2 regions of the Gemella parahaemolysans genome follow, and region 2 is predicted to be linked to the other one. Evidence: riboswitches for the same ligand, from Rfam matches in the RefSeq annotation. Region 2 holds a riboswitch; the other holds the start of a gene.

What was found. A riboswitch is a leader RNA that binds a small molecule or an ion and turns the genes downstream of it on or off. The one in region 2 is predicted to bind FMN.
Region 1: it holds a riboswitch for FMN, as region 2 does, so the genes downstream of both, ACWOBP_RS03480 (ECF transporter S component) here and ribD (bifunctional diaminohydroxyphosphoribosylaminopyrimidine deaminase/5-amino-6-(5-phosphoribosylamino)uracil reductase RibD) in region 2, are expected to answer to the same signal.

Annotation. Positions count from the first base shown of each region.
Region 1 covers NZ_JBSMTP010000003.1:102,540-119,164, reverse strand. Annotated here, with positions in the region: gene ACWOBP_RS03500 (Dps family protein) at 1-319, opposite strand, end outside; gene yidD (membrane protein insertion efficiency factor YidD) at 572-823, shown strand; gene hemH (ferrochelatase) at 1,478-2,809, opposite strand; gene ACWOBP_RS03485 (DUF1310 family protein) at 3,114-3,470, shown strand; gene ACWOBP_RS03480 (ECF transporter S component) at 3,570-4,130, opposite strand; FMN riboswitch at 4,338-4,450, opposite strand; gene glmS (glutamine--fructose-6-phosphate transaminase (isomerizing)) at 4,583-6,385, opposite strand; gene ACWOBP_RS03470 (DUF6612 family protein) at 7,347-8,147, opposite strand; gene ACWOBP_RS03465 (PadR family transcriptional regulator) at 8,462-8,794, shown strand; gene ACWOBP_RS03460 (DUF2812 domain-containing protein) at 8,787-9,302, shown strand; gene ACWOBP_RS03455 (hypothetical protein) at 9,307-9,849, shown strand; gene ACWOBP_RS03450 (ABC transporter ATP-binding protein) at 9,895-10,797, shown strand; gene ACWOBP_RS03445 (ABC transporter permease) at 10,800-11,999, shown strand; gene ACWOBP_RS03440 (APC family permease) at 12,119-13,432, shown strand; gene trpB (tryptophan synthase subunit beta) at 13,483-14,691, opposite strand; gene ACWOBP_RS03430 (MBL fold metallo-hydrolase) at 15,186-16,001, shown strand; gene ACWOBP_RS03425 (ABC transporter ATP-binding protein) at 16,374-16,625, shown strand, end outside.
Region 2 covers NZ_JBSMTP010000007.1:39,366-55,990, forward strand. Annotated here, with positions in the region: gene gnd (decarboxylating NADP(+)-dependent phosphogluconate dehydrogenase) at 1-11, opposite strand, end outside; gene aldA (aldehyde dehydrogenase) at 461-1,912, shown strand; gene ACWOBP_RS05700 (sodium-dependent transporter) at 2,396-3,739, shown strand; FMN riboswitch at 3,847-3,971, shown strand; gene ribD (bifunctional diaminohydroxyphosphoribosylaminopyrimidine deaminase/5-amino-6-(5-phosphoribosylamino)uracil reductase RibD) at 4,143-5,213, shown strand; gene ACWOBP_RS05710 (riboflavin synthase) at 5,198-5,809, shown strand; gene ribA (GTP cyclohydrolase II) at 5,802-6,977, shown strand; gene ribH (6,7-dimethyl-8-ribityllumazine synthase) at 6,991-7,452, shown strand; gene guaB (IMP dehydrogenase) at 7,510-8,973, opposite strand; gene ACWOBP_RS05730 (xanthine phosphoribosyltransferase) at 8,991-9,581, opposite strand; gene hslO (Hsp33 family molecular chaperone HslO) at 9,690-10,565, opposite strand; gene ACWOBP_RS05740 (LOG family protein) at 10,849-11,394, opposite strand; gene ACWOBP_RS05745 (type III pantothenate kinase) at 11,524-12,297, opposite strand; gene ACWOBP_RS05750 (helix-turn-helix transcriptional regulator) at 12,447-13,625, opposite strand; gene ACWOBP_RS05755 (ABC transporter permease) at 13,654-14,475, opposite strand; gene ACWOBP_RS05760 (ABC transporter ATP-binding protein) at 14,475-15,677, opposite strand; gene ACWOBP_RS05765 (5-formyltetrahydrofolate cyclo-ligase) at 16,174-16,625, shown strand, end outside.

The sequences.
Region 1 (16,625 bases), on a different contig from region 2:
GAGTTAAGTCATTGATTAATAACTCAAAGTCGTGGAATATAGCTGCAACCATTTCAGAAGTTGTTTCTTTTTCAGTTGCTTCTTGGATTGTTGCGATTTCTAAAGCACCTTTAAGTGTTGAAACTGGGCGACCTCCAATAGCTAATAATCTTTCTGCAACTTCATCTAAAGATTCTGCTGTGTAATTATAGTAATTTTCAAATACTTCGTGTAGTGTGTAGAAGCTACGTCCTTTTACATACCAGTGGAAGCTGTGTAATTTTGTGTATAATACTGTTAAGTTAGCAACAAGTTTATTTAATTCTGTTGTACGTGTCATTGTAAATTCTCTCCTTTATTTTCTATTTATGATTAAATTATAGCACCATGAGTTACACGTGTAAAGTTTATGAGCTTATAAAAGTTATTGAGAATTATTCTCTAAAAAGAATGTTGATTTAGCAATGTTTCCTGAGGTGAAAAAATATAAGTGATAATCGATATCATATAAATACTAGGCATAGTTATTAATTTAAAAATTTGAAATAAACTTTATTAGTTGATAAAATAAAGAGCGAAAGGGGTAGAATCTATGGCAAGATTATGCATAATTTTAATAAAACTATATAGACGATATATATCACGTTATACCAAACCAACGTGTAGATTTTCCCCTACATGTTCAAGTTATGCTTTGGAAAGTTATAAGAGATTTGGGTTTTTCTTAGGTACATATTTAACTGTTAAGAGATTATTAAAGTGTCATCCGCTATATAAAGGTGAGTACTTTGATAATGTACCTTTATTTAAGAAAGATATATTCAAATTTGGAAGAAAAAAATAAAGAGGCCGCTAAGTTTGGGTGCCTCTTTATTTTGGGCGAAATTGTTATTTTAGATGAATATTAAGAATAATGATTATATTCGTAGAACTAAATGGGATTCTCTTAACGAAATAACTTTCTAAAATTTATCCACTTAAAGTATTTGTGAGGTAAATCCTCATAATTATCCACAAATGCAAAGTTTATATGTTATTTATCTATGCTGTTTTCAGTATTTAACCATGCTGTAATTTCGCCCATGAATCTATAGATATTTTTATAACCTGTTTCTTTCAGTTAAGATTTCTCTAATCTGCGTCTTTCTATAAGAAACAAAGCCGTAGTATAAAATGAATTTCTTATCTGTATCATCACCTAAAGATTTTAAAAATTCTTTTTTCTCTTCTTTTTTCACTTTCATTATAACATAGATGAATTAATATGGAAATAAATTATGCAATAAAATTTATGGTTTTTAATATAATTAATAGTGATTATTATCATCTGCTTTAATATGTAAACTAGTAGTTGTATTTCATACTATATAAAATATGATAATAAATTAATAAGTTTATTAATTTATTATCTATGCTGAATATCGAAGTAATTTTCATATTATTTGTGTAAAATAAAGACTCTGATGCTAATTGTCAGAGTCTAGTATTTAAAAATAATTTATTTTTTATTAAGGATAGTTGTAATTGATTTAAGTATTTTTAAAGCAAGTTTATCTTTTTTATTAGCTAATGATTTTGTAATTAAATTAGAAGTTTTAATTTTTTCTTCATTTTCTTTATTAGCTAACATTTTCTTAACGAAGTCCGGCATTTCAGGCTTTTCGCCATCTTTTTTGTTGGCTAACATTTTCTTAACGAAGTCCGGCATTTCAGGCTTTTCGCCATCTTTTTTGTTGGCTAATATTTCTCTAACGAAGTCTGGCATCTCAGGCTTTTCGCCATCTTTTTTGTTGGCTAACATTTTTTTAACGAAGTCCGGCATTTCAGGCTTTTCGCCATCTTTTTTGTTGGCTAACATTTCTCTAACGAAGTCTGGCATCTCTCCTTTTGGTTTATCCATTTCATTAAATGTTGTCTTCTCTGGATTATGCGAAATAAAAGGATTGTTTTTATTAGCTTCAATCGTTGACACAAGAGCATCTATTAGGCGAGAATCGTAGTTCGGCATAGGGGGTCTATGATAAGTTATTCCAAATTCCTCACAAAGTTCTCGACACTCAACATCGTTATCGAAAAGAACTTCGATATGCTCGCTGATAAAGCTAAGTGGAACGAATATATAATGCTTAGGATGTTCTTTTTGCTCTCTTAAGTACTCAAGAACATCAGGTTTAATCCATGGCATTCCAATATCACTTTCACTTTGCCAAGTATTCGTATAGTTTTCATTTTCAAGACCTATTTTTTCGGCTATAAGTTTTGTCATATCAAAGATTTGCTCTACGTATGGATCATTATATTTTAAAGCAATTTCAGGTACGCTGTGTGCAGAGAAAACTACTTTATAGCTATCTTCTTTCACTTTTTCAGTAATAATTTTTTTGATTTCATCTGCCCAGAATTCAATTAATTTCTCCTCTTTGTACCAGGATTTTATTATATTAAATTTAATTTTATCACTTTTAATAAATCTTTCGTAACCCATAATAGAGTAGAATGAATAGTGTGGTTCAAGAATTAAACAAATACATTCTTCTATACCATCATCTTCCATTTTTGAAATTATATTAGGTATATAAGGTGAAGAGAATTTATTGGCAAAGTATACTTTATATTCATCTTCTACAGATTCCCTTAAAAGTTCAACTTCTTTAAGTGTTATCTCTTGAAGGGGTGAACCATCAATGCGAAGATAATTTTTTAAAAGTAGATTAATTTCTTCGTCGTTAGGACGAACCCCTTTTCTAATATTTGTGAAAAATTTTGCTATACCCTCAAATGTGTATTCTTCGGGTGTTCCATATGTCATTACTAAAATAGCTTTGTTCATTTTTTAACCTCTCAAAATAGTCTAGTCATGTATAATTATATCATTTTTTGTACTAAAACACACGTATTATTAATCTATTACAGATAATTATTGTTAATTATAAACTAGTACTGTGTAAATAATTTTAAAATATATATTACTCAGTAAAATAAGTGATGGAATATACTTTAAAATTTAGAAATATTATAAAAAACTATTGCAAAAGTTTATAAAAAGTAATAATATAAAAGTTAACTTAAAAGTATACTAATTAGAGATTTTAAGAATCTCTAACTAGCTGAGGTAAAAAGGAGGAAATACTTTAATGAAAAAGAAAATAGTAGGTATGTTAACTTTTATTGCGGCAGTTGGTGGAGTTATATATATGAAAAATAATCCTAAATACAAGGAAATTGTTAGAAATGTAAAGACAGCGGATGCACGTGGTTTTTATGAAAAAATAATTTTAGAAAAAGACAAACTGGCCTTTACTGCAAAAGCAAAAATTAAAGATTATAAAATTGACTATGAGAGTATTAGAAATGTCGGAGAGAAAATTTATGCACGTTTAATAGTGAATAATGATGAAAAATTGAATATTGATACGGTACTTAATGAAAAAAATAAAAATGTAGAAGAAGTATCACATTCAGAAAAACTTGATGAATTATTAAATAAGTAACTTAGTAGATATTTCCTAGGAAATAAAAAAAGAATCCTCCATTACAGTAAGGTGATGTAATGGAGGATTTTTCATGGTTAAATTAATTAGTATCTAGTATTATGCAAAACGGCTACGAATACTAGTCGGTATTGATTTATAAACACTCTTAGTGACGAAGAATAAGAATGTTACTAAAGCACCTTTTAGTAGGTTGAATGGTACGATACCAACAGCTACGATTGTTTTCACATTAGTCGCGATGTCTGCTAAGTTCATAATATATCCATAAGCTGGAAGTAATACGAAGTAGTTAAGAAGTGACATGAATACTGTTATTGCTAGTGTTCCTAAGATTCCACCGATAATAGTCTTAGCAGTACCTTTTTTATAGAAAAGAACAATGATACTGATAAAAGTAAATTCTACCACGATATTAGCGATTGATCCGATTGGTTCATGTGATAATAAAGCGAAGTGTAGGAAGTTTTTTAAGAATGACACTAAAAGTGCATCTTTATATCCTAATAATAACAACGCCATAAATAGCGGTATGAATGTAAAATCAAATTTTAGAAATGGTGGCAAGAATGGCACAGCAAAACTAAAAAAAGATAGAAGTAGAGCAATAACTGCAAGCATCCCACTTAAAACTAGTGAGTGAACATTTTTTTTATACATTTAAAACCTCTTTCCTATCTTCATAGGCAATAAAATAGCCGCAATATTATTTTTGAAAAGGTGTATTTTAAATCTATAATTAGAAATAAAAAACACCACTTTAAAAACATTAAAGCGGGACTGAAAGGTATGAAAAATAAGCATTACACTGTACTTGGTACAACAAAAATACATACGTAATAGACTGCATGTGTAAGTTTATTTATTCTATATCTTCTATCATCCAGACTGTACTGTCGGTTTTGGAATTTCACCAAATCAGCTTTCGCTCGCGGACTTTAACCGCCGGTCGGGAATTTCACCCTGCCCCGAAGATAATTAAATTTATTATTTATAAGTTTATTATAAACTGAAGTTTCTAAGTTGTAAAGAGAAAAGGTTTAACTTTTTAAAAAATGATGGGAGCAACTCTGTTAAGTTGAGTTATTCCCATCAGATATATTATTTAGTTATTATTCTACTGTTACTGATTTAGCTAAGTTACGTGGTTTGTCCACATCTAGACCTCTAGTGTAAGCTGCGTAGTATGCGAATAATTGTGTAACTACGATACTTGCGATTGGAGCAAGATCTTCGTTTACGTTAGGGATTGCGTAGTCACCTTCGCGTGCTAATTTTTCTAATGTAATAATAAGAGTATTAGCACCACGGCTAGCTACTTCACTTACGTTACTACGTGTATTTAAGTCTAGTTTAGCACTTGTGATAAGAGCTACTACAGGTGTTCTTTCTTCGATAAGGGCGATTGTACCGTGTTTTAATTCTCCTCCGGCAAATCCTTCTGTTTGAATGTAAGAAACTTCTTTAAGTTTTAAAGCTGCTTCACATGCACTATAGTAGTCGATTCCACGTCCAATATAGAATGCATTGCGTTCTGTGAATAAGTTTTTAGCTAAGTCTTTGATAGTTTTTGTATCATCTAAGATTGATTCAATTGCAGAAGTAATTACTGATAACTCTTGCTCGATATCAAATTTAGGTTGTCTTGAAAGTTGTTTTGCTACTTCGTAAGCTAGTATGCTTAGTGTTGCGATTTGAGCAGTATATGCTTTAGTAGAAGCAACGGCGATTTCAACACCTGCGTGAAGTAATAATGTATAGTCACATTCACGAGATAGAGTTGAAGCATCGACGTTTGTAAGTACTAAGAATTTGTAATCTTCATTCACGCTACGTAATTTTGTAAGTACTGCACGAAGGTCAGCTGTTTCTCCTGATTGAGAAAGGAAGATGAACATCGGTTTTTTAGATAATAATGGTACGTTGTAAGCAAATTCTGATGCTAAGTGTACTTCTGTAGGAATACCAGCCCATTTTTCAAAGTAGTTTCTTCCTACTAGACCAGCATTGTAACTCGTACCACATCCGATAATATATAATCTATCCGCATCTTTTACGTTGTTGATAATTTCGCTATCAATATTAACATTATGTCCATCGAAGTAGTGAGAGATGATGTTACGCATAGTTCCTACTTGTTCATGTATTTCTTTAATCATGTAATGTTCATGGATACCTTTATCGATTTCTCCAGCGTTTAAGTTAGTTGAGAAACTTTCACGCTCTACAACATTATCTTCTTTATCTTCGATAGTTACGCTATCTTTCTTCACGATAACAAATTCACCATCGTTAATTTCTAAGAAGTTGTTAGTGTACTTAATCATTGCTAAAGCATCACTACCAACATAGTTTTTATTTTCTTCTCCTAGTCCGATAAGAAGTGGACTCTTATTTTTTGCTACATATAATGTGTCTTTATCTTCCGTATCGATTAAACAAAGTGCATAAGAACCTTGAAGTTTTGATACAGCTTTTTTGAAAGCTTCTTTAGTATTAAGACCGCGGTCGCTATAAACTTGTACTAATTGAACGATAACTTCAGTATCAGTTTCAGAAACAAGTTCTACACCTTTGAAAAATCTCTCTTTAAGTTCCTGGAAGTTTTCGATAACTCCGTTGTGAACTAAAATAAAACGTTTGTTGAAGCTTTGGTGAGGGTGAGAGTTAGTTGTATTAACTCCACCGTGAGTAGCCCAACGTGTATGACCAATACCTAATTCTAGGTGAAGTCCTTCAGGGATTAGGGCTTCTAAATTTTTAATGCGACCTACAGACTTAGTAACGCTAGCTTCTCCGTTAACAACACCAGCGATACCAGCTGAGTCGTATCCACGGTACTCAAGGCTGCTAAGTCCATCGATTAAAAATTTAACTCCATTTGCTTCTCCAACAAATCCTACAATTCCACACATATTAAAAATTCCTCGCTTTTTTCTTTAATTTATTTTTTATAGAAAGTACTATAAAAGTTTATATATTTGTGCTCGAAAATATTATACTTCTTGTATTTTATTATACTTAACAAAGTTTATGTAAACCTTAAAAGAAGGCATAATGAGCATATAGAGAGGTGATAATGATTTTGAAGGGTTTTAAAACTCAATATTGCGTTCCTTAACTACTGCATACGTTGTAGCTATAAGTTAATCGTTAGGTTTCTTGAATTAAAAAGATGATAAGAAACCTTATCGAGTAACTTAGACAACAGCTATTCAAAATATAAGGAATGAAATGACGAAATATTTTGCTAGTAGCCACTGTAAGTATCTTGTCGTCACTGTGTTCCTAGAAATAGTAAAGTGCACCCCAGCAGTAGCAACTAAAGTTTTTATCGTCATTCTTCCTTAAAAACTAAGTTGCTGTTGCATACGCTGCACCTAACTATTTCGTCGTCACTTCGTTCCTAGAAATAGTAAAGTGCACACCAGCAGTGGCAACTAAAGTTTTTTACGTCATTCTTCCTTAAAAACTAAGTTGCTGTTGCATACGCTGTACCTAAGTATCTTGTCGTCACTGTGTTCCTAAAGATACTAAGGTACACCCCATTGTACATTATCTAACGAAATTCTCTGGTTCCGAAAAAGCATCCGCCGAATTTTCGATAACTTTTTTCCTCGTCAACTAAATTCAATTTAACCTTTAGAACTTAGTTCGGGCGCTATAATTATAAATTCAAATTACCTCCTAATATTTTTAGTCGTACACATTATTATACTAGATGAAAGGAGTGTTGTAAACTGAAAGGATATATTTACATAAACTCAGATATTAAAATAAAGTATATGAAAATTTAACCTTAATTTTTAAATTATAAAAATATAAAATTGATTAATAAAAAACCTACTTACTTTTTTGAGTAAGTAGGTAATATTATTATTGTTGAGTGGCAGTATTTACTTCTTTAGCATTTTTCACTTCATCAGGTAGGTTGATTTCTTTTACAGTGTTCACGTTAGAGTATTTGATGTTTTGCTTAACTTTCATTGTAGTTGGAGTTGAAGTGTTTTTAGTTGCAAGCTCCATAGTTACTTCATTATTAACAGGTATGAAATCTTTAGTAGTTACAAGTTTAATTGAAACATTTTTGAAGTCAACATTATTGAACGCTTCAGCGTTTACTTCATTTCCAGAAGATGCATTAGCAATAGCAACCATAAGTTCTTTAAACTGATCTCCATTTCCAGTGTACGTTAGAACATAATTTCCGTTTTCTTCAGTTTTCTTGAAGTCTTTAGCAATTTTCTTGTAGAACTCTAATATTTGTTCTGAGTTTGCTATTTTTTTAAGTCCTTCAAATTGAGCAGTTATGTTGTTATTTGAGCTTTTAACCCATTCATCTTGACCAGTTGATTTAGCATATGCAGTACCGTCTTTAATGTAAAGATCTAAGGTTTGAGTTTGACCTTGGGCTTTAACATCAGTAGTTGCTTTCATAGTTAGTGGATCGATAATTAATGAACCAGTTACAGTATTTTCAACTGTTTGAGTTTGTTCACCAACTAAAATTTCAGAGCTGTTTGTTGCTACGAAATCTGTACTTTTTATGTTTTTAGATGATTCTACTGATTTATTAACGATTTGCTCTACAGAAGCTCCTGTGCCACAAGCAGCAAGGGTAACTGAAAGAATAACTGTTGCAACAAGTAATAGATATTTTTTTAATGATTTTGTCATGAGTTTCTCCTTAACGTTAATGAAAATAGATTATTTTAAGTATAAAAAAATCTATTTTTATAAATTTTAATTTTATAGGATTATTCTATCATAATATAACTTATATTACTACATTATAGGTTCATTTTTTAGATATCTGTAATAAATAATATAGGTTATAAATTAAGAAGAATATTTTTATCTAATATTTTTTATGAAAATAATAAAAAATCTATTGACTTGTATCAATGATGGATATATAATTATATCAAAGATAGATATATCGATGATTGATATAGATAAGGAATATCTCTAATTAAGTTAGGAGGGATAAAATGGCAAAGTTAAGCCCTTATGAAACGGGCGAATTAACGGATAGTATATTTTTTACGCTTCTAGTTTTAACAGAACCTATTCATGGTTATTTAATAATGCAAAAGGTAGCAGAAATCACTGATAATAATATTATTATCGGACCTGCGACAATGTACACGACTCTAGGAAAAATGGTTTCTGTAGGTTGGATTGAAGATAAAGAAATCGATAATTCGAAAAAAGAATATCATATTACTCCAAAAGGCATGGAAGTTTTGGAGAAAAATTTAAAACTTCGACAGTTTCTACTAGATGTGGCTAAGAAGTTTATAGGTGGTGGAAGTGATGAGTAATTATAAGGTGATACATACATTCGCTTTAACAAATAAGAGACTCATGAAAAAATTAGAAAGATATAGTGCTAAGGGGTGGCATTTTAAAAAGTTTCTGGGGTTCTTAATTTTACTAGAAAAAGGAGAAAGAACCGATTACAAATACGAACTGGTATATGATAAAAAGTTCGATGCTGAACGTGAAGACTTTTATAAGTTTAACGGTTGGGAAGTAGTTAGAAATGGTATTTTTTGGCAGATACTACGGGGCGAGGCTTCAGCAACTACACTATATACAGATAATTTGAGTGAAGAGTACATGTGGCTATATAGACTAAGATTTAATGGAAAAATCATGTTAGGATGCTTTCTTATAGCTTTGGTGGCGCACATAATAAATGAATTTTTAATGGCATCTGAAGTAATAGATTTTATTTTAGGAATGTTTTTTGGATTTGGTCTAGGACTAGGTGCTGTAAATATAGCGTTCTTTATAAAATATTTATTTTTAAAGAGAAGAAAGGATTGAATTTATGAAGTATAAATATGTTCCGGTATTTATAAGCTATGATAAAGTAGCGGATAAAATGAATCATCTTGCTGCTCAGGGATATGAATACGATAAAGAGGCTATAGTGGCAATTAGAATGAAGAAAGTCTCAGAAACTAGCGATAAGCAATATAAGTTTATCTTTGATAAAAACTTTACACCAGAGATAGAAGAGTATTATAAAGTAAGTGGCTGGAAGCTTTATAAGTTTCAAGTTTATAATTTGTTTAGACTTGCTGAAGGAACTTCGAGTTCTTATCCGATATATACTGATACCGAGACGGAATTAGAAATTGTTAAATATAGATTGTTAAGATTTATAGTTTTATTTATTTTAATAAATATAATAGGGGTATTGTATTTTACTAATATTAAATGGGTAATTAATAGTGGAATACCTGATGTGTTAGCCATGTTAATAGGTGGATTAATAGGTGGTATATTTGGTTACTGTATAGGTGGACTTGGAATGTTTTTACCGAAACATTTCAAGTTAACAAAAGAAATAAAAAATAATGATGAATAAAAAAGGGATTTAACTTTTAATAAGTTAGGAAATGAGGTAAGGGCTATGATTTTAGAATTTAAAAATGTAGAGAAAAGTTTTGGTAATAAAAAGGTTCTTAAAGGTGTCAGCTTCACAGCGAAAAGTGGGGTGGCTAATGGATATTTAGGACGAAATGGTAGTGGTAAAACTACAAGTTTTAGAATTTTGTTAGATATATTCAAGCCGGATAAAGGGGAGATTTTACTAGATGGGAAACCTTTAGATCACAGTAAGGTGAAAATTGGATATTTACCAGAAGAACGTGGAATGTATGACGGGGTTGGTTTAGTAGATCAGCTTACGTACTTCGGAATGTTAAAAGGTATGAAGAAGAAAGCAGCACAAACAGAAGCGAAAAAATGGTTAGAGTATTTCGAATTAGAAGATAATAAACAAGCATTAAAAACATTGTCTAAAGGTAATGCACAAAAAATTCAAATTATTCAAAGTGTTATGAACGATCCAGATATTCTTGTTTTTGATGAGCCATTCAGTGGACTTGATCCGGTGAATGTATCTAAACTAAAAGAAATAATTACAGATTTTATCAAAAAAGATAAACTTGTTATTTTCTCATCTCACCAAATGCCAGTTGTGGAGACGTTCTGTGAGGATATTAATATACTAGAAAAAGGGAAAATTACTCTAAGTGGTAATCTAGATTACATTAAAAAACAATTAGGACATGGGAAAATGATTTTGAGTGTTAGTGGTTTTGCGAAAGAGGAACTGCTTGCTAATCTTAAGTCTATACCATTAGGTATTGAATATTCATTAGTACCAGAGGGAGTGCTCCTTGATTTTAAAGAAGAGGGAGCTAAAAAAGAATTATTAGCAAAACTTGCAGGAAGTAGTTTTAATATAGAAGAATTTAAACTTTATAAACCTTCGTTAGAAGATATTTTTAAAGAACAGGTAGGTAAGTAATTATGAAAAATTTTAGTACAGTATTTAATTTTGAGTTTAAACAATTTTTTGCGAAAAAAGCGACGAAAGTTATTATGGCAATCTATTTTATTTTAGCTATAGGTATAACATTTGTTCCATCAATCGCTAACAGTAATCTTTTCAAAGGTGAGAGCAATGATAATTTTACACGTAGTGCATATGTAGTAAAAGATGTGAGTGTTCAACTAGATGATTTGAAAGAAGCTAAAAAATACGATAGTAAAGAGGCTCTAGAAAAAGATATTAAAGCTAAAAAATTAGATGAGGGTATTGTTTTAACTAAAGATAGTTATGAATATTTATCTAAACAATCTATCTTTAGTAAAGGTAGTAGTGAATTTAAAGAAGCTTTTGGAAAAAATGTAGAAAAATTAGTTTATAAACAAAATGGTTTAGACTACGATAAAGTAACTAACGTAAAAACACATCTTCCACAACCTGTACCTGTAAACGTAAGTGGAGATTCTGATATGCAGACGCAAGCAATCAATGTAGCAGTAGTTTATGTTCTTACATTTGTCGTTTATATGACAGTAATCCAATTTGGTAGTGTAGTTGCAATGAATGTTGTTAAGGAAAAAAGTAACCGTGCTATGGAGTTATTAGTAGTTACTGTAAGTCCGAGAACGTTAATTTTAGGAAAAGTACTAGCTTTGTCGGTTTCGGTACTTATTCAAATGGGCTTAATTATTGGTGGCTTATTCGCCGGGCTAAAAATCAATGGCTCTAAATATAGTGATAACATCAAACATATTATAGAAAATGTGGACTTAAAAGTCCTTGGTGTAGGGTTAGTATTTGCATTAACTGGATTTGTGATGTTTATGTTTATGTATGCGGCATTTGCTTCATTAGTTAGTAAGATTGAAGATGTTAACGGAGCCATAACTTTACCGATGTTAACATTTATGGGTGCTTTCTTCGTAAACTACTATATTATGGGTTCAACAGGAGATACTAAACTTGCAGAGATTCTATCATACGTTCCATTTACATCATATTTTGTAATGTTTACGCGTTATGCAATAAGCCACGTTTCTATACAAGAATTAGGATTATCTTATGGTATATTAGCTGTAACTACATTACTTGTAGCATTTGCAAGTGTTAGAGTATATAGATTAGCAACATTAAGATATGGTCAAAAATTAAACTTCTTCAAATTATTATTTGGGAAATAGAAAAATTACTGAAGAGAAGACGCAAAAAATTAAAATTTTGAGTCTTTTCTTTTTTATTTTTGTTGCATAAAAGGTTATAATTAAGTATAAAAAATTCTGTGAAATAAGGAGATTATTTAATGAGTGAACTGAAAAGAACGATAGGCTTTATGCCAGCTTTTATGACTGTAATAGGTTCGGTAATAGGTGCAGGGGTATTCTTTAAGGCAGCTGTAATTTATAAGACGACAGGTACGATGAGTTTAGGGCTACTAGCTTGGATACTTGCTGGTATTATTACTATCTGTGCAGGTCTTACAGTTGCAGAACTTGCGGCATCTATTCCTGAAGTTGGAGGGATGGTCGTTTGGATAGAAAGAACTTATGGAAAAACAGCAGCATTCTTATTAGGATGGGCGCAGTCGGTGATTTATTTTCCTGCGATGATAGCGGCTCTTGCTGTTATCTTCTCTACACAAGTTTTAAATTTACTAAATTTAGATAAGACTTGGCATCTTCCTATAGCTTTTGCTGCGGCAGCATCATTAATGTTTTTAAACTTTTTAGGCGGAAAAATTGGAGGAACGATTCAGACTGTAGCCACTATTTGTAAATTGATACCATTAATAGTAATTATTGCATTTGGATTATTTCAAACTGACTCACAACCGTTACAATTATTTCCTATAGAAGCGGGGAAAGATATTTCATTCGCTAGTGGATTAGGTGGAGCTTTACTTGCTGCGATGTTTGCCTATGAAGGTTGGACGAACGTAGGAAGTATGGCAGGTGAGATGAAAAATCCTAAAAAAGATTTACCAAGAGCAATTTTCCTAGGGCTTGCGGTCGTTATGATTGTATATGTACTTATAAATGTAGCTTATCTTATGACTTTACCATTAGATCATGTTGCGGGTAATCAAACTGTAGCCAGCGAAGTAGCTGCGAAGTTATTTGGTGGTATTGGTGGTAAAATTATTACGATTGGAATACTTGTTAGTGTATATGGAGCGATTAATGGATTCTCAATGGCTGGGATTCGAGTTCCTTATGCGATGGCGAAAAGTGAACAGATTCCATTTAAAAATGTATGGACGAAGTTGAATAAAGGTGCTATACCAGTAAATGCAGGATTATTACTTTTAGTAATAGCATTCTTAATGATGTTAACAGGTAGTTTTGATATGTTAACTGACCTATTAGTATTTGTAATGTGGTTCTTCTACACAGCAACATTCCTTGCAGTAATTATACTACGTAAAAAAGAACCGAAATTAGAAAGACCGTATAGAGTACCTTTATACCCAATAGTTCCTATAATAGCTATTCTTGGTGGGGTTTATACTTTAGTAAGTACTTTAATCTCACAAACATCATTAGCTATGGGAGGAATAGCTCTAACGTTAATAGGATTATTATTCTATACAGAATTACACAAGAAGTTTAAAAAATAATAAAAAAGAAACATCGCATATTAGAAAACCTAGTATGCGATGTTTTGGTATTATTTATTTCTATTTTCTAAGTAGTCTGCAATTGCGGCTACGTCTTTGTCACCACGTCCAGATACGTTAACGATAATTACTTTATCTTTATCTAGTTTTGGAGCGCGTTTAATCACTTCTGCAAGAGCGTGTGAACTTTCGATTGCTGGGATAATTCCTTCTGTTCTAGTTAATAGAAGTAAAGCATCGACAGCTTCATCATCAGTTGCGCTTACGTATTCAGCACGTTTTGCATCTTTTAGGAATGAGTGCTCAGGTCCGATACCTGGGTAGTCTAATCCTGGAGAGATTGAGTAAACAGGTTTTACTGAACCATCTTCGTTGAATAGTGCGTAAGTTTTCATACCATCAACAACACCAACAGTACCAAGTGTTAGTGTTGCTGCGTGACGATCTGTGTCCAGACCACGTCCAGCGGCTTCAACTCCTAGTAATGCTACTTCTTTGTGAGGGATGAACTCAGCGAAAGCACCGATCGCATTAGATCCACCACCTACACAAGCTACTACTAAGTCAGGAAGACGTCCTTCTTTTTCTAGAATTTGACGTTTTGCTTCTTTACTGATAACTTTTTGGAAATCTTTTACGATAGTTGGGTATGGGTGAGGTCCTACTGCAGATCCTAGTACGTAGAAAGTATCATCGATGTTTTCAATCCATGCTTTGAATGCAGCGTCAACAGCTTCTTTAAGAGTTTTTTCTCCTTCTTGAGCTGCGTGAACTTTTGCTCCTAGCATTTCCATTCTAAATACATTTAATCTTTGTCTTTCTACATCAAGAGCTCCCATGTAGATTTCACATTCCATACCGAATTTTGCAGCGGCAGCAGCTGTAGCTACACCGTGTTGACCTGCCCCTGTCTCAGCGATAACTTTCTTTTTACCCATACGTTTCGCAAGTAAAATTTGGCCGATAACGTTGTTAAGTTTATGTGCCCCAAGGTGGTTTAAATCCTCACGTTTAAGATAGATTTTCGCTCCTCCAAGGTGGTTTGTTAAAGTTTCAGCGTAGTATAGTGGTGTTTCACGTCCTGAGTAATCTTTTAAGTAGTGAGCATACTCTGCTAAAAATTCTTCGTCATCTTTGTATTTATCATAAGCTGCTTCTAGTTCATCAAGGGCTTTTTGTACAACTTCAGGCACGAAGCTTCCTCCAAATTCTCCAAAGTATCCTTTTAAGTTGTTTAAGTTATTTTCTAAGTTTGTCATAATTGTTTATTTCCTTTCAAATTATCTATAAGATTATTTTGCTTTTTGTATTTTACCCTAAAAAGAAAAGACCGTATAGAATTCTATACGGCCCTTTTGCGAAATTTAAAACGATTTTTCTACAGCCGACATAGACACTTTTTAGAGTACACTAAAGTTGCGCCTACGTCATAAAAACATACACACAACATTATCTACGCCAGTTTTGCCAAGAGTTTAAAGTTGTTGTTTGTTTCATTTGTAGTTCCTCCTTCTCGTTTTTGTTGTTTTTATTATACACATTATTTTTTTAGAATGCAAGTCTTTTTTAAAAAATTTTTAAATTTTTCTGACAATTCACACAAGTAGCCTATTGTAACAAGATTCTAAAGGAGTGTTTACTTAAAATATATTAAGAGATGATTAGGAATGTTCAAGATTGTAGTTCTTTCTACCTAAAGCATTGCAAAAGTGGTATAATATAAAGGTGAAAAATTTAAGTATGGAGGTGCAATTTGAAATTATCGGTATTAGCCAGCAGTAGTAGTGGAAATAGTATTTTTATAGAGCATAATAATTTTAGATGTTTAGTAGATGCTGGACTGACTGGGAAAAAAGTAGTAGAGAACTTAGCGCGAATAGAGCGTGATATTAAAGATATAAATGCAATTTTTGTAACTCATGAGCATATAGACCATATTAAAGGAGTGGGGGTACTGGCAAGAAAATATAATATTCCGGTATATGCCAACGCGCTTACTTGGCAGAATATGACAAAATGCGGTGAGATTAGTTCTGACTTAAAATTTCATTTTGAAAAAGAAGAAAGCAAGATTTTTGATGATGTAGTTGTTAATAGTTTTGGAGTTAGTCATGATGCGATTAATCCGCAATTTTATACTTTTGAGTGCGATGGAAAAAGGGTGAGTATTCTTACAGATACGGGATATGTGTCTGATAAGATGATAAATTATGTAAAGGATTCGCATACGATTGTTTATGAGAGTAATCACGAGGAGAATGTGTTGCTGAGTGGACCTTATCCATGGACTACTAAACAGCGTATATTATCAGATATGGGGCACTTGTCGAATACAGACTCTGCTAATTATCTGACAAAAATAGTAGGAGATAACACGAAGAATGTCTTTTTAGCCCACTTAAGTGAGCAAAATAATACGAAGGAACTGGCTCGTATGGCAGCTGATATGACGCTTAAACACAAAGATATAGATTGTGTTCTAGAAGCAGATAAGACAATAGATTGTAATGATAAAATAGTCATAATGGATACTGATCCAGCAATTCCGACTAAGATAATAGAAATATAATAAGAAATAAGATCAACCTATATAAAATTTCTTCCAATAGAATTAGCTTTAGAGGTTGATCTTATTTTTTCTACTATATAAAATGAATTATCATATTGAGTAATTTTTATATGAAAATGAGAGCCTTTTCTGTAAATAGTCAGAAAATTCTAGTTTTTTCGCATAGAATTTTTGCTTTTTTATTGCTTTTTTTCTAAAAATTTTATAATATAGTATTATGTCGTTTTTAAAGAGATATGATTTATGAAAAAAGTTTTAATTTACAAAACAAGTCATTCTTTATAACGAAATAAGATATAAAAAGAAAATAAATGAAATGAAGTTTAAATTTGTATTTATTATTGATGAAAGTTATTGGAAGGAGATAGGCGAATGGAAAAACTATTAGAGATTAAAAATCTAGAGACAGCATTTAGAATCAAAGATGATTACTTTAATGCTGTTGATAAAGTTAGTTTGGACCTATATAGAAACGAAGTATTAGCTATCGTAGGAGAGAGTGGTTGTGGTAAGTCTACATTAGCGACAACTATCATGCGTCTTCATAATGAAAATCTAACGAAGTCTACTGGAGAAATTATTTTTAACGGAAAAAATATATTAGATTTAACAGAAGATGAGATG
Region 2 (16,625 bases):
TTCTGTTTCATTAATGAACCTCCTAATTGTTTCTTATGCTAAGATTATACCACTAAATATATTGAATATGGAAATAATTTTGCTCAAGAAAATTTTTTCTTATTATTTACTTAAATTACTTAATGTGTTAAATATTAAATTTAACATTAATCTGTAACAAGTACAAAATTTATTTATTAGATAACAAATAACCTTTTCCGTCTTTTTGTATACGCTTTATTTGCTGTATTACAGATATTTATATTTTTTTAATTTTTTACATCTCTCATTAATTAACGCTTATTTTTTTAAACATACATATACAATTTTTTTATTAAAAATATTGAAATCAACCTTTAAATATATAAATATATATCAAAAACCTAAACAAAACACTTGATTTATACTTTTTCATAATATATAATGTTAGCAACAAATGGTAACGTTTACTTACTAAAAAAAGAAAAAGGAGATTTAAACTATGAGTGAAATTAAAGTTTTAAAAAATTTTATTAACGGAGAATTCGAAAATAATTCAAATTATGATTATCTTGACGTGCTAAATCCGTCAACAGAAGAAGTTATCGCAAAAGTACCTTCTTCTTCAAAAGAAGATGTAGACCGCGCTATTGATATCGCTGAAGTTGCACAACGTGATTGGGAGAAATTACCAGCTGTCGAAAGAGGAGCGTACTTAAGAAAAATTGCGGATCGTATTCGTGAACGCGAACCAGAAATTACACAAACTATTGTTAACGAAGGGGGAAAAACTTTCGATTTAGCTAAAGTTGAAGTATTATTTACAGCTGATTATTTAGATTATATGGCTGAGTGGGCTAGAAGATACGAAGGGGAAATTATTCAAAGTGATAGAAAAGATGAACACATCTTCCTATTCAAACGCCCTCACGGTGTAACTACTGGTATCTTACCTTGGAACTTCCCATTCTTCTTAATCGCTAGAAAAGCTGCACCAGCTTTATTAACAGGTAATACAATCGTTATTAAACCTAGCCAATTAACACCAATTAACGCAGATATTTTCGCTGAAATTTGTGTAGAAGTAGGACTTCCTAAAGGCGTTCTTCACATTGTTCACGGTCTTGGATCTGTAGTTGGAAATAGATTAGCTTCTAACCCAAAAGTTGGATTAGTAAGCTTAACAGGTAGCTTAACAGCTGGACAAGAAGTTATGAAAGCGGCAGCTGAAAACATTACTAACGTTTCTCTAGAACTTGGAGGAAAAGCACCAGCTATCGTATTTAAAGATGCAGACTTAAATCTTGCTGCAAAAGCAATTGTAGCTTCTCGTGTAATTAACTCTGGACAAGTATGTAACTGTGCAGAAAGAGTATATGTACATGAAGATGTTAAAGCTGAATTCGAAAAATTATTATTTGCTGAACTTGATAAAGTTAAATTCGGTGACCCTAATAAAGAAGGTGGCGTAGATTACGGACCACTTATTGAAAAACGCGCTTTAGATACTGTTGCTGAAAAAGTTGCTTACGCTGTTAAACAAGGTGCTACTCTATCTTACGGTGGAACTCGTGATGAAAATCAAGTTGGATACTTCTTTGGACCAACTGTTTTAACAGACGTAACTAACGAAATGAACATTATGAAAGAAGAAACATTCGGTCCTGTAATCCCAATCGCTACATTCAAAACTTTAGAAGAAGTATTAGAATATGCTAACGATTCAGAATATGGATTAACTTCATCAGTTTATACTACTAACCTAAATACTGCATTCAAAGCAGTTAACGGTCTAAAATTCGGTGAAACTTACATCAACCGTGAAAACTTTGAAGCAATGCAAGGATTCCACGCTGGACGTCGTAAATCTGGTATCGGTGGAGCAGACGGTAAACACGGTTTAGAAGAATACTTAACTACTCAAGTTGTTTACATGCAATTAGATAACGACTAAAAAATTAAAGAAGCAGATTCTAGTTTTCTAGAGTCTGTTTTTTATATTATAAGGTATAAAAAACATAGACACATTCCAAAATTAATGATTATATCAGTCTGTATAATATCTATATTATACTTGAAAATTCAATGTCACTTTAATTTTTTCATAAAGATTTCCAAAAAATAATTGACAAATTTTCTGATAAATGTTAAGATTTTAACAACAATTATAAAAAGGAGCTACTCAATAATGAAAAATACAATTTTAACTAGTAACAGAGAATACTTTTTCGTGCCATTTTAGCAGCACTTATATCTCATAGCATTGTAGATATAAGTGCAACGATATCTACAATGGCTAGTTAAGTTTGTTTTTCGGCCATTGGTAAAATACTAAATGGCCTTGGGTATCATATTATTTTATGTTTAAAAGCTATTTAGTATTTTCTAAATAGCTTTTACTTATTATTTTTAAAATCAAATTTAGGAGGAAAATTTTATGTCAGATAATTCAAAATGGAGTTCTAAAATAGGATTCATACTTGCCTCTGCTGGTTCTGCAATAGGACTAGGTGCAGTATGGAAGTTCCCTTATATGACCGCAGCTAATGGTGGAGGTGGATTCTTACTAGTCTTCCTTATCTTTACATTATTAATTGGATTACCTCTTCTTCTAGCTGAATTCGTACTAGGTCGTGGTGCGGGAGTATCAGCGATTAGAACTTTTGGTAAATTAGGAAAAAATAAAAAATACAATGCTATTGGTTATATCGGTGGATTCGCACTATTCATCTTACTATCATTTTACAGTGTTATCGGTGGATGGATTCTAGTATATCTTGGTATTTCAATCGCAGATACGCTTGGTATTCACTCTACTACTGATCATGCAGCACTTTTCACTAGTATTATTTCTAATACTTGGATTGCACTAGGAGCCCAAGCACTATTCATCTTATTGAATATTTATATAGTATCTCGTGGTGTTCAAAAAGGTATTGAAAAAGCATCAAAAATTATGATGCCACTATTATTCATTATCTTCCTAGTAATTATCGCTAGATCATTAACATTACCTAATGCGATGAGCGGTGTGACTTATTTCTTAAAACCAGATTTCACAAAAATCACTAGCTCTGGAATTTTATTCGCACTAGGACAATCATTCTTCGCATTATCAATCGGAGTTACAGCTATGCTTACATATGCTTCTTACCTTGACAGAAGAACTAATCTTGTTCAATCTGGTATCTCAGTTGTATTAATGAACATCGCTGTTTCAGTAATGGCTGGTCTTGCAATCTTCCCTGCGATGAGTTCATTCGGTATGGAATCTGAAGGTGGACCAAGTTTATTATTCATAGTATTACCTCAGTTATTCAATAATATGGCTTTTGGTAAAATCTTCTACATCTTGTTCTTAATATTATTCTTATTCGCTACTATTACTTCATCAGTAGTTATGTTAGAAATTAATGTAGGAAATATCACTAATCAAAGAAATACTAACCGTACTAAATTTAGTATCATTATCGGAATCTTGACTTTCATCGTTGGAATTCCTTCTGCTCTATCTTACGGTTCATTATCTAATACATTAATATTTGGAAAAACAGTCTTCGATTTAATGGATTTCTTAGTGTCTAATATTCTAATGCCACTTGGTTGTCTAGCTTTATCAATATTCACAGGATATGTACTTGATAAAAAAGTAGCTTTAGAACAATTACACATCGACGAAAATAAAAAATCTAGCCTAGTATTATTCAAAGTATGGTTATTCTTACTAAGATATGTACTTCCAATTATTATCCTTATCGTTTGTTTAGCACAATTCTTATAATAAATTAAATAAAACTATCACATTGTATATTTCATATTTTGTGATAGTTTTTATTTTTTATCATTGACAACCGTTTTCATTAGTGTTAATATTAAGTCATGAATTAAATATTTCTTCGGGGTCGGGTGAAAGTCCCAACCGGCGGTGACTAGTTTACTAGAAGTCCGTGAGCGCAAGCTGATCTGGTGAAATTCCAGAACCGACAGTAAAGTCTGGATGGGAGAAGAAATTAGTAGTATTAGGATAAAAATACCTAATGCTTTATCGAGAATATTTTTATAGCCTATGGTGCATCTAAGAGTACTAAGGTCTATTAATCGAATATAAAACTAACCATCAATCCCGATTAAATTTGAAATTCAAATGTAATTGGGATTTTTATTTTTAGAAAGGAGTTGATAATATGCATGAATATTTTATGAATCTTGCTCTTCTTGAAGCCAAGCGTGGTGCTAAATATACACATACTAATCCAATGGTTGGAGCAGTTATTGTAAAAGATAATGAAATTATCGCAAGAGGTTCACACCTTCGATACGGCTGTGAACATGCTGAAAAAAATGCAATTTCTACTTGCAAAACTCCTGAAAAATTATTTAATTCAACACTTTACGTTACTTTAGAACCTTGTAATCATAAAGGTAAACAACCACCTTGTACAAATGCTATCGTAGAAATGGGTATCTCTAAAGTAGTTGTTGCTCAATTGGATCCTAATCCTATCGTAAGTGGAAAAGGTATCAAATATCTGCAAGATAATGGTATAGAAATAATAACTGGTGTTCTTGAAAAAGAGGCTTATAATTTAAACTACGCTTACAACCTATATCATACTGAAAAAAGACCTTATGTAGTTCTAAAACAATCCACCAGTCTTGATGGAAAACTAGCCTTTACCGATGAAAGAACACAGATTACCGGTAAAGAAGTCTATGATTTCGTCAGAAATGAAAGAGATAATTATCAAGCAATTCTCGTAGGTGCCAAAACGGTATTAATAGATAATCCAACATTACTTGGTGCTAATACATCTCTTTTTCCACCAAAAAGAATTGTCCTAGATGCTGAAGGTTCTATCTTTGAACAAAGTAATCTTAACTTATTTAACAATAGTTCATCTGAAGTTATAGTTTTCACAAAAGTAAAATACGAAAACTTACCTACACATGTGACTCTTATCACACCTAAAGATTTCAGCATAAAAGAAATATTATCAGAAATTGCGAGACTAGGTATTCAATCGATTTATGTTGAAGGTGGGCCTAACATTCACGATCAATTTTTAGCTAGTGGGTATTGGGATGAAGTCATAACTTATATCTCCCCTATTCTTTTAGGTGGAAACAACACTTCATCATTCACTAGTAGTAGAATAACAAATGAAAAAATAAAACTTCATGATACTAAGATTACTAAACTTGGCGAAGATATACGTATCTCAGGAAGGAGAGTATCTCAATGTTTACAGGATTAATAAAAGAACAAGGTAAAATAGTAAAAATTATTAAATCTAGCCACAGTATAAAACTGACTATTCAAGCGAGTAAGAATTTACTAGAAACATATAAAATTGGTGATAGTATGGCGGTAAACGGTGTATGTCTAACATGTGTGCAAAAAAGTTCATCACAGTTTACTGTAGATATTATGCCAGAGACTTATAAAAGAACGACATTTAAAGATTTGAAAATAAATGATGCCGTCAACTTAGAACCTGCAATGGGACATTCAGATAGATTTGAAGGTCATATTGTTTCTGGACATAGTGATGGTTTAGCACAGTTAGCAGCAAGACAAAAAGACGAAAATGCCATCCTACTTACTTTTTCTTATCCTAGTAAGTTCCAAGGGGAAATTATTAACCAAGGATCTATTACAATTAACGGAATAAGTTTAACAGTAGTAACTTGTGATAACAACAAATTTACGGTATCGCTAATTCCACATACAGCTAAACATACGAATTTAGAAAAATTAAAAATTGGAGATAGTGTAAATATAGAGACAGATATATTAGCAAAATACATAAAAGCTCAATTAAAACTATTTGGAGGAAAGTTTAATGATTAATAACGTAAGACAAGCAATAGAAGATTTAAAAGCTGGGAAATTAATCGTTCTTATCGATGATGATGACAGAGAGGCTGAAGGAGATTTAGTAGGACTAGCAGAATTTGTTACAGGCGAAACTGTTAATTTTATGGCAAAACATGCACGTGGTTTAATTTGCGCACCAGTTTCAACTGAAATAGCTAAAAGATTAAATCTACACTCTATGTTAGATAAAAATACAGATCCACACGAGACTGCATTCACTGTTAGCGTTGACCACAAAACATCAACTACAGGAATCTCAGCTTTCGAAAGAGCAACAACTATAAAAGAATTAGCAAGTCCTAATTCTAGACCTGACGATTTCAATAGACCCGGACATATGTTCCCACTTATCGGTCGTGACGGTGGAATTAAGGTTCGTCGTGGTCACACAGAAGCAAGTTTAGACTTAGCAAGATTAGCTAATAGTACAGAAGCTACATACATCTGTGAAATTATGAATGAAGACGGCACTATGGCTAGAAGAGATGACTTATATGAATTCGCTAAAAAATGGAATTTAACGGTTGTTGATTTGGATGAACTAACACGTTTTTTGTCATTTGAAGATAGTGTCAAAGTAAAATTACCTACAGAATTTGGTGATTTTGATTTACAGCTATTCGAAGATGAATTTAATAAAGAACATTTAATCATTAGTAAAGGTGATTTAACTTCTGAAGAACCTTTATTAATACGAGTTCACTCAGAGTGCTTAACTGGAGATGTCTTCACTTCACACAGGTGTGACTGTGGGGAACAACTACATGCTGCTCTACAAAAAATTTCTGACTTAGGTCGTGGCGCTGTTCTTTATCTACGTCAAGAAGGACGAGGAATAGGATTAAGAAACAAACTTCTTGCCTATCAACTACAAGAGCAAGGGGTTGATACATATGAAGCTAATGTTCAACTAGGTTTTGCTCCCGATGAAAGAGACTATACTATAGCCGTAGATATGCTTGACTACTTAGGGATTAAATCAGTAAAACTTCTTACTAATAATCCTGACAAAGTAGAACAACTAAGCTCTCTAGGAATAAATGTGGTAGACCGTGTTCCAATAAATATAAAACCACAAAAAGAAAATAAATACTATTTACAAACAAAAAAAATTAAATTTAATCACTTTTTAGACATATAAGGAGAATATTATTATGACAACATTTGAAGGAAAATTTATAGGTAAAGATATTAAAGTAGCAATCGTAGTAGCTCGTTTTAACGAATTTATTACGTCTAAATTATTAGGTGGAGCTAAGGATACGCTAATTAGAAACGAAGTAAAAGAAGAAAATATCGATGTTTACTGGGTTCCTGGAGCATTTGAAATTCCATTTATCACTAAAAAATTAGTAGCTACAAATAAATACGATGGTATTATTACATTAGGTAGTGTTATTCGTGGAAGTACTAGTCACTATGATCTAGTTTGTAACGAAGTTGCAAAAGGTGTTGGGCACATTAGTCTTAATAGCGATATTCCTGTTATGTTCGGTGTTATAACTACTGAAGACATAGATCAGGCTATCGAAAGATCTGGATCAAAAGCAGGAAATAAAGGAAGCGACTGCGCCCAAGGTCTTCTTGAGATGATCGATTTAACTAAACAAATCTAGAAAACAAATAAAGCTAGGAACTTGAACTTCAAGATCCTAGCTTTTTTATTTTTCATATTATTTAGAGTAGTTTGGACTTTCTTTTGTAATTTGAACATCATGTGGGTGAGATTCGATTAACCCTGCACCTGTCATACGAACAAATTGTGAGTTTTCACGAAGTGCACGTAAATCACGTGAACCTGTGTAACCCATACCTGCACGTAATCCACCAATAATTTGGTAAATTGTTTCAGAAACAGCACCTTTATAAGGTGTACGTCCTTCGATTCCTTCTGGAACTAATTTTTTACCGTCTTCTTGGAAGTAACGATCTTTAGATCCTTTTTCCATTGCAGAAATTGATCCCATTCCACGGTATGCTTTAAATGTTCTACCTTGGAAGATTTCTAATTCACCTGGTGATTCTTCACAACCAGCAAGCATAGAACCTAACATTACTGCGTGTCCTCCAGCTGCGATAGCTTTTACTACGTCACCAGTATATTTAATTCCACCATCAGCGATGATTGTTTTACCTAATTCACGAGCTACTGTCGCACAGTCATAGATAGCAGTTATTTGTGGTACCCCTACCCCTGCAACTACACGAGTAGTACAGATTGATCCTGGTCCAATACCAACTTTAACAACATCTGCTCCTGCTTCGAATAAATCACGAGCAGCTTCTCCAGTTGCAACGTTACCTGCGATAATGTCTAGGTTAGGATAGTTAGTTCTTAATGTTTTAACAGCATCTAATACTCCTTTAGAGTGTCCGTGAGCTGTATCAACTACGATAGCATCTACTCCAGCAGCTACTAAAGCATCTACACGGTCTACTGTATCGTTTGTAATCCCAACAGATCCAGCTACTAATAAACGTCCTTTAGCATCTTTTGCTGAGTTAGGGTATTTAGCTAATTTTTCAATATCTTTAATTGTAATTAATCCTGTTAATTTTCCTTCTTCATTAGTTAAGATTAATTTCTCAATTTTATGGCTACGTAAAATTTCACTAGCCTCTTCTAAAGTAGTTTTTTCTGGAGCAGTAATAAGATGCTCTTTAGTCATTACTTCACTAATTTTAATATCGAAATCAGTTAAAAATCTCATATCACGGTTAGTAATGATCCCTACTACTTTCATATCTTTTTCATTATTTACAATAGGTACACCTGAAATTCTGTATTGTTGCATTAACTCTTCTGCTTCATATACTAAGCTATCTGGTGTAAGGAAGAAAGGATCAGTTATTACTCCACTTTCTGAACGTTTAACTTTTCTTACTTGCTCAGCTTGTTCTTCGATACTCATATTTTTGTGAATTACACCTAGACCACCTTCACGTGCCATTGCAATCGCCATTTTGTGCTCTGTTACTGTATCCATTGCAGCAGAAATAATAGGTACTGATAATTTGATTTTCTCCGTTAAACTAACTTTTAAATCAACCTTCTTTGGTAAGATATCACTTTTTGCTGGTACCAAAAGTACGTCATCAAATGTTAAACCTTCTTTTTGAAATTTATTTTCCCACATTTTATTAAAATCCTTTCTTATTTTTCGTCATCTGATATATTAAATTTAACTTCGTTATTTTCAAGAGAAGCTATTCTACATAAAGAACATACATTCACATTTCTCTCATCTAATAATTTTCTACCATCTTGGAAACTTTTCTCAACTAGGATACCAACACCTACAGTTTCGGCACCAGCCTTTTCTACTATTTCCATAAGACCTAGAGTAGCTTGCCCATTAGCAAGGAAATCATCAACTATAAGAACTTTATCATCTTTATTAATGAATTTTTCAGAAACTACTATAGTATTAGTTATATTTTTAGTATAGCTATGAACTTCTGCAGTATACACATCATTATTTTTCAAAGTAGATGGCTTACTCTTTTTAGCAAACACCATCGGTACTTTAAACAAATTAGCAACCATAATTGCCGGTGCAATACCACTTGCCTCAATTGTGAAAATCTTCGTTATCTTCTCTTTTTTAAAATACTCATAAAAAGATTCTGCCATTTTCATCATTAAACCGGCATCGATTTGATGATTTAAAAATGAATCAACTTTAAGGACATTATTATCATAAACTTTACCATCGGTAATAACCATTTCTCTTAGTAATTCCATAACTCCTCCTATATAAACTTTGAGTAATTTTATTTATGATACCAAACTTTCATTGAAAATTCAAGAGCCTAATGAAATGTTATTCATTAAGGCTCTTTATTCATAATATTATTTTAAATTGTCTAATAAGTCAGTTATTTCTTTTTGAGAAAAATGATATTTTTCTTTACAAAATGCACAAACTAATTCTGTTGTCTTTTGTTTAGCAATATCTTCCAACTCTTCTTTACCTAATGTTACTAAAGCATCAGCATAACGTTCTTTAGAACATGTACATTTAAACTCAACATCGTTCTTATGTAAGATACGATAGTTTTCTTCTCCACCAAAGATAATATTTGCAATTTCTTCTGGAGTTTTCCCTTCATGAATAAGCGTAGAAATTGGTTTAATATTACTAATTGCTTTTTCAATCTTCGTTATTGTATCATTAGTTGCATTTGGCAGTACCTGTAAAATGAATCCACCTGCAGCTATTACAGAATTGTCAGTTTCTACTAACACCCCTAAAGATACTGCAGAAGGTACTTGTTCACTAGCCGCGAAGTAATATGTGAAGTCTTCTGCGATTTCTCCAGATACGATTGGTGAGGTAGTAGTATACTTCTCATTTAATCCTAAATCACGCACTACTGTGATGTTACCACCACCTACTACTCCTTTTACATCTAGTTTCCCTTTTGCATTACTTGGAATATGAACCTGCATATTTTTCGCATATGCCGTGGTTTCTCCAAGTTCATTTGATGAAGCGTATATAGTTCCTACAGGACCATCTCCACGCACTGCAACATCAATTCTATCCCCACTCTTAAGCATAGCCCCCATCATAGTAGTAACTGTAGCAGTACGTCCTACTGCTGCGATTGCCGTTGGATACGCATCGTGTCTTTGTCTGATTTCTTCTACTAAATCTGTAGTTTTTGTTACAAAAAATCTAATTTCATCATTAAAGGCTAATCCTCTAATCAAATAATCTTTCATTAAAATAAATTCCTTTCAAATTCTTATACTTCTAAAAATTTCTTACGATTTTCTATTATACATTTAATTTTTATTATTGTCTATTTTTTTATATATTAATAGTGACTAACAAAAAATTCCTAAAATTTAACAATGTTCGTATGAGAACTCATAGACGCAGTGGTTTATTGATATCTAAATTCGCTTTATAAAAGCTTTTTAGATATCTAATGAACTGTACGGAGGTGACTCGACAAAATCGATTTCTTCGAAATCACGATTTTTGAATCACTCTCGTCTTCTCTTATTTATTATTATAATTTATGATAAACTCTTGCATCTCAGCTACACTATCAGTAAATAATGTTCTTTCTCTATCTTCTTTAGTTAAAAATCCTTCTTCAACCATCTTATCAAAATATTGTTCTAGAAAATCATAGTATCCATCAACATTCATTAATATACATGGTGCATCTTTTTTCCCTACTCTTACCCATGAAATTACCTGTGAGATTTCTTCTAATGTTCCAGGGCCTCCTGGTAAAGCGACAAACACATCACCAAAATCAACAAGCTTTTCCTTTCTTATAGACATGTCATCAACAATAATAAATTCAGTAATACCAGTATAGCTTATCTCTCTATCTACTAAAAATTGAGGCATTACACCAATGACTTCGCTATTATTATCTAATACAGTATCTGCTATAATACCCATTAAACCTATTTTACCTCCACCGTAAACTAGAGTATGATTATTATCGACAATCCACTTCCCAAGTTCTTTAGCATTTTCCTTATATGCTTCATTTCTACCATTGTTAGCTCCACAAAAAACAGTAATTTTCATATCAATTTATCTCCTTTTAAACTACACTAAAATCTTTGTTTTTATTATATTCGGAATAAAAGACTTACCTCTCCTTTTCGAGTGGTAAATCTTTTATTTTTCTCAATTAATAAATAATATTATTAAATATTATTTTTCTTTATTCATTTTATATAATTCAATAATACCTTTTAATGTTAATTCTTCATCAACTATATCAACTACATCACTATATTTTGCTATAAATTTAGATAGACCACCTGTTAATACTACTTTGTAATCTTTATCTAAATCTTGCTTCAAGTTTCTAATAATATTTTCAAATTGTCCCAGGAAACCATAGAATAATCCTGCTTGCATCTGGCTAGTTGTATCTAAACCTAAAGAAGTACTAACCGCTTCAAACTCAACTCTAGGTAATTTAGCTGCTCTTGCATACAATGCTTCCGCACTAATATTCATTCCGGGACAGATAATACCTCCACGGTAATTCATATCTTCATCTACACAATCAAAAGTTGTCGCTGTCCCAAAGTCTACCACGATGGCAGGCAAGTATGAACTAACTTTTGCACCAACGATATCAACAACACGATCCGCCCCAAGTTTACTACTATATGGCTCTGGAACTTTTATACCGGTATTAATTTCTGCTGAAACTATAACGGGTTCTTTTTCAAAATATTTTTTACTCAGCAATTCTAATGCAAACATCATCTTAGGCACTACACTTGAGATAACTACTCCATCAAAATCTTCAAACTTTATCCCTTTATCAATGAAAAAGTTTCGAATAATAACATAAAGTTCATCTTCAGTTTTAGTATTATCTGTAGCAATACGCCAAGAATGAAGCATTTTATAATCACTACCAAATACTCCAAGTACAATATTAGTATTTCCAACATCTAATGCAAAAATCATCTATAATCTCCTATGATTAACTTATTTTAAAGAATGAATATATTATACCACAATTACTAAAATGCAAGTAGTAAAATACAAATATATTAATTTTAATTACTAGTAGAAAAAAGATTGCCGACTAATATATTAGCCAACAATCCCTTTTACTATCTTTTTGATAATGACTCTCTATATTTAAGAGGGGTCATTTTAACTAGAGTTTTAAATATTCTAATGAAATAACTTGTATCAAAGTATCCAATATAATCAGCTACTTCTGAAATCGAAAAATCAGTATTAGCTAATAAGTAACAAGCGTTAGAAATACGTTTATCATGAATATAGTCTACAATACTAATTCCCATATCTTTATTGAAGATTGATGATAAATAACTCTTATTAACACCTAGGTAGTCACTTACATTATCTAAGCTGATTTTTTCAGAAATACGATCATTAATATAAGCTATACAATTACGAACTACAGCTTGTTTATCTTTATATTTATTTCTGTCAACAAGTAAGCAGTAGCTTCTAATAACATCCTCTGATAAGTCGTAATTATCAAGTTTATTTTTTATTTTAACCCATAATTCCTCAATACCTAAATAATCATCATTATCTTGCTCTAAAGCATAACGTAATAAATCATTCATATTATATGATTTTCTACGTTGCACATTAATTCCTTGTTTAACATTATTTTCTTCTACTCCATGATTTCTATGACGAAGATCAAATAACATATTTACTCGTGAAATATTCCCATCTACCACAGCTTCTAATATTTCACGTTTAAATTTAACTTCACTCTCTAGAATTCCATTTAAGTACGTATTCTTTCTAGAAGAAGCTCTTCTTACGTTTTTAACACTTGAGTCTTCTACTAAAACTATTGCATCTAAGAAGTCTACATTTTCATCTCCTACTAATAATTCTATTAAATAGTTGAATTTTTTACGTGGTGTAATTGGTAATGAAAAATACACATCACAAATTAATTCACTTATACTTGCTCCATATTTTGTTAATGTTTCTTGGAATAACTTTGTTGGTATTAAATACTCCAAAAATGGTGTAATTAAATAAAACTCTTCATCATCTTCACTTGGAATGAATAAACACGATATCCCTAATCCACTTTGGCATTTTACAAGTTTTCCTGCATGTAATCCTTCTTTTATCTTCGGTAAATTCCTCTTTATAAATCTACTAAAAATACTACTTAATTGTTCTTCCCCTAAGTCAAGTCGGACATCTTCTTCCGAATATTTATAAGTTAACACATCTCCATTTAAATCTAAAATATCTTTAATTCTCTCAATTTTTTTTAATGAACTTCTCATTTTACCTACCTCCTAACAACTTTTAATTTTAATCAATTGTAATATCACGACGTGCATTTACAATATACGAAATTGTAAAGAACACAAAACTATACCCTACCAGCATAATGATTAATGCATTTGCATTTTCAAATTTGAATATTTCTTTTACAACTTGACGCGCTGCTTCATTTTTATAATAATCACTAAATAATGGGACATCAAACATGTGGTATTTAGCCCATGAATATTTTTCAACAGCAAAAACTGTTAAACTTTGAATCAATCCAGTTCCTAAAAGTGATAACATTACTAATACTAGTGATAAAATTTGTGTTTTAAACACTACACATACTAGCACCACCATAGCAACGAAGAAGATAAACACTGCTAAATCTGCTAAATTTGTAATAATAAGCTGTCTAACAACTGTTCTACCAAAATACCCTTCTTTTATAGTATCATTTAAGTAATTTAATCCTACTTTCCCATCAAAAAACACATAGTTTTTTGTTACAAAATCAAATATAGTTCCTACTACTAAGAAAATAATATAATTAATAAATGCTAAAACTATTTTTGCAGTTAGTATTGCAGAACGTGATTTAGGTCTCGTATATAAAAACTTAATAGTTCCTTTTGAATATTCTTGCGATAAGTTATTAGCTAACATAATTAATGTAAATACCATAGCTAACGCAGCAGAAACTATTGTTATTCCACTTAATATTTTCACCGCGTCAATACCATCTTCAAACTGTCTTTTTGTAAAGTAACTATTTAGTAAAATAATCCCAAATGATAATAAGAAATATAACCATGTAGTTTTCTTTTTATAATCTTTTATAAACTCATTTATTAGTAATTTCATTATTTTGTCTCCCCTCCTGTAATTTGTAGGAATCGATCCTCTAATGATGTGTGTAACTCACGAATTGTATCTAATTCTACATTATTATTAACTAGATATGTAATTATGCGAGCTTTTTCTTCACGATTAAGATTTTCAAATACAAATCCATCTTTAGTCAACTCATATCTAATACCTAATTCTCCTATTAACACTTCTGTTTTTTCTATATTATGAGTTACTATTAATGTTTTAACAATTTCATCTGACACAAGGTTTTCTAGTTTGTCGTCTGCAATAATTTTCCCTTTTTCAATAACAATAATTCTATCAGAAACTTTTTCAATTTCATCTAATAAGTGTGATGAAATTAAGATAGATACTCCTGTAGCTGCTATCTCTTTAAGTTTATTACGAAAATCTTGCACACCTTGTGGATCCAAACCATTTACAGGTTCATCAAGAATTAACACTTTAGGATCGTTAAGCAATGCTTGAGCTAATCCTAAACGTTGGCGCATACCTAGAGAATAGGTTTTAACTTTCTTTTTAATTACTTTACTTAGGCCAACGAATTCTACCAATTCTTTCATACGTGCTCTTGTTACTTTTTTTCCACAGACACGAGCAAATTGTTTTAAGTTCGCCCATCCAGACATATAGTTATAAAACTCAGGTGTTTCAATCATCGCTCCAACTTCTTTAAGCATAGCGGTTTTCCCTAAGCCTAAAGGTTTCTCAAAACAATAGACATCACCTTTAGTAGCTTTAGTTAATCCTACCATCATTCTCATTATAGTGGTCTTCCCACTTCCGTTCGGCCCAAGTAATCCGATGATTTCACCTTCATGCATATCAAAAGTGATATCCTCAACTATTGTTTTAAGCCCTATACGTTTTTTAAGTCCTAACACTTCTAATACAACTGGACTTTTTTCCACTTCTTTTACTTGTTCTTTCTCAATTGCATACACTATTTCATTTCTGTCGAGTACAACTGTTTCAGCATGAACATCTACTTCTTCACTCACAGTAGGCATCACAACTGTTTCTTCAAAACTTGCTTGTTCATCATGCGATTTTCTAGTGTAAGTAGAAGAATTTTCTATATCTACTTGTTTTCTAATCTTTTCTAGTAAACTTGAATAATCGTCTGTTTTTTTACTATTTTTTCCCAATTCGTCACTACTTAATATATCTTTATTTTTTTCTGAATTTGTCATTATTTGTAGAAGATTCCTTTCTCATAAATTTTCTTTTATATTATATCATATTTATACTATTATTTCCATTAAATATTGAATAATTATTTTTTATTTTACTACTTTCCTTCTTTACATATTATAATCCATAATTTAAGATTTTTTTATTTGTATAATACCCTTTATATTATGGAATTCTAAAATCCACTTATAAAGGTATTTATACATTTTATATTTAATTATATTTTCTTAAAATATTGATTATACTTGTACATACATTATTATAAAAATTCTAAAAATTTATACATAAAATCTACTATAACAGTATAATTTTATTTACTATTAAAATCCATATTTGTTTTTATATTAACTTTTATAAATACTAGACTTATAAAAATTATATTACAGATATAATATAGTTTTTTTTATTTACATAATCCGATAAAGAGCTTACTCATTAATTAAATTAAAATTACATTTAAATTTATGATATAATATAATATGAGGTGAATTTACTATGAAACAAGAACTTAGAAAAAAGTTTATCACTAAGCGAAATAAACTAATTGATGACTACCGCGACTATGCATCTACTAAAATTCTTTCAACAATTGAAACTAATGAATTATTTAAATCAGCTACAAAGATATTTATTTTTGTAGGCTTTGGAAGTGAAATAGCAACCATACCTTTTATAAAAAAATGGATAAATAAAAAACAAATCTTTGTCCCAAAAATTGATAACAATACAATGAATCTTGTACATATAACTTCACTAGAGGAATTAACTGAAGGTTGTTTTGGTATACTCGAGCCTACAAGTTGCAATTATTTTACCGACAATATTGACCTAGTAATCACTCCTTCTATAGTATTTGATAAAAAGGGATATCGACTTGGTTATGGTAAAGGATACTATGATAAATACTTTGCAAAAAACAAATATAAAACAAGTATAGGTTTATCTTA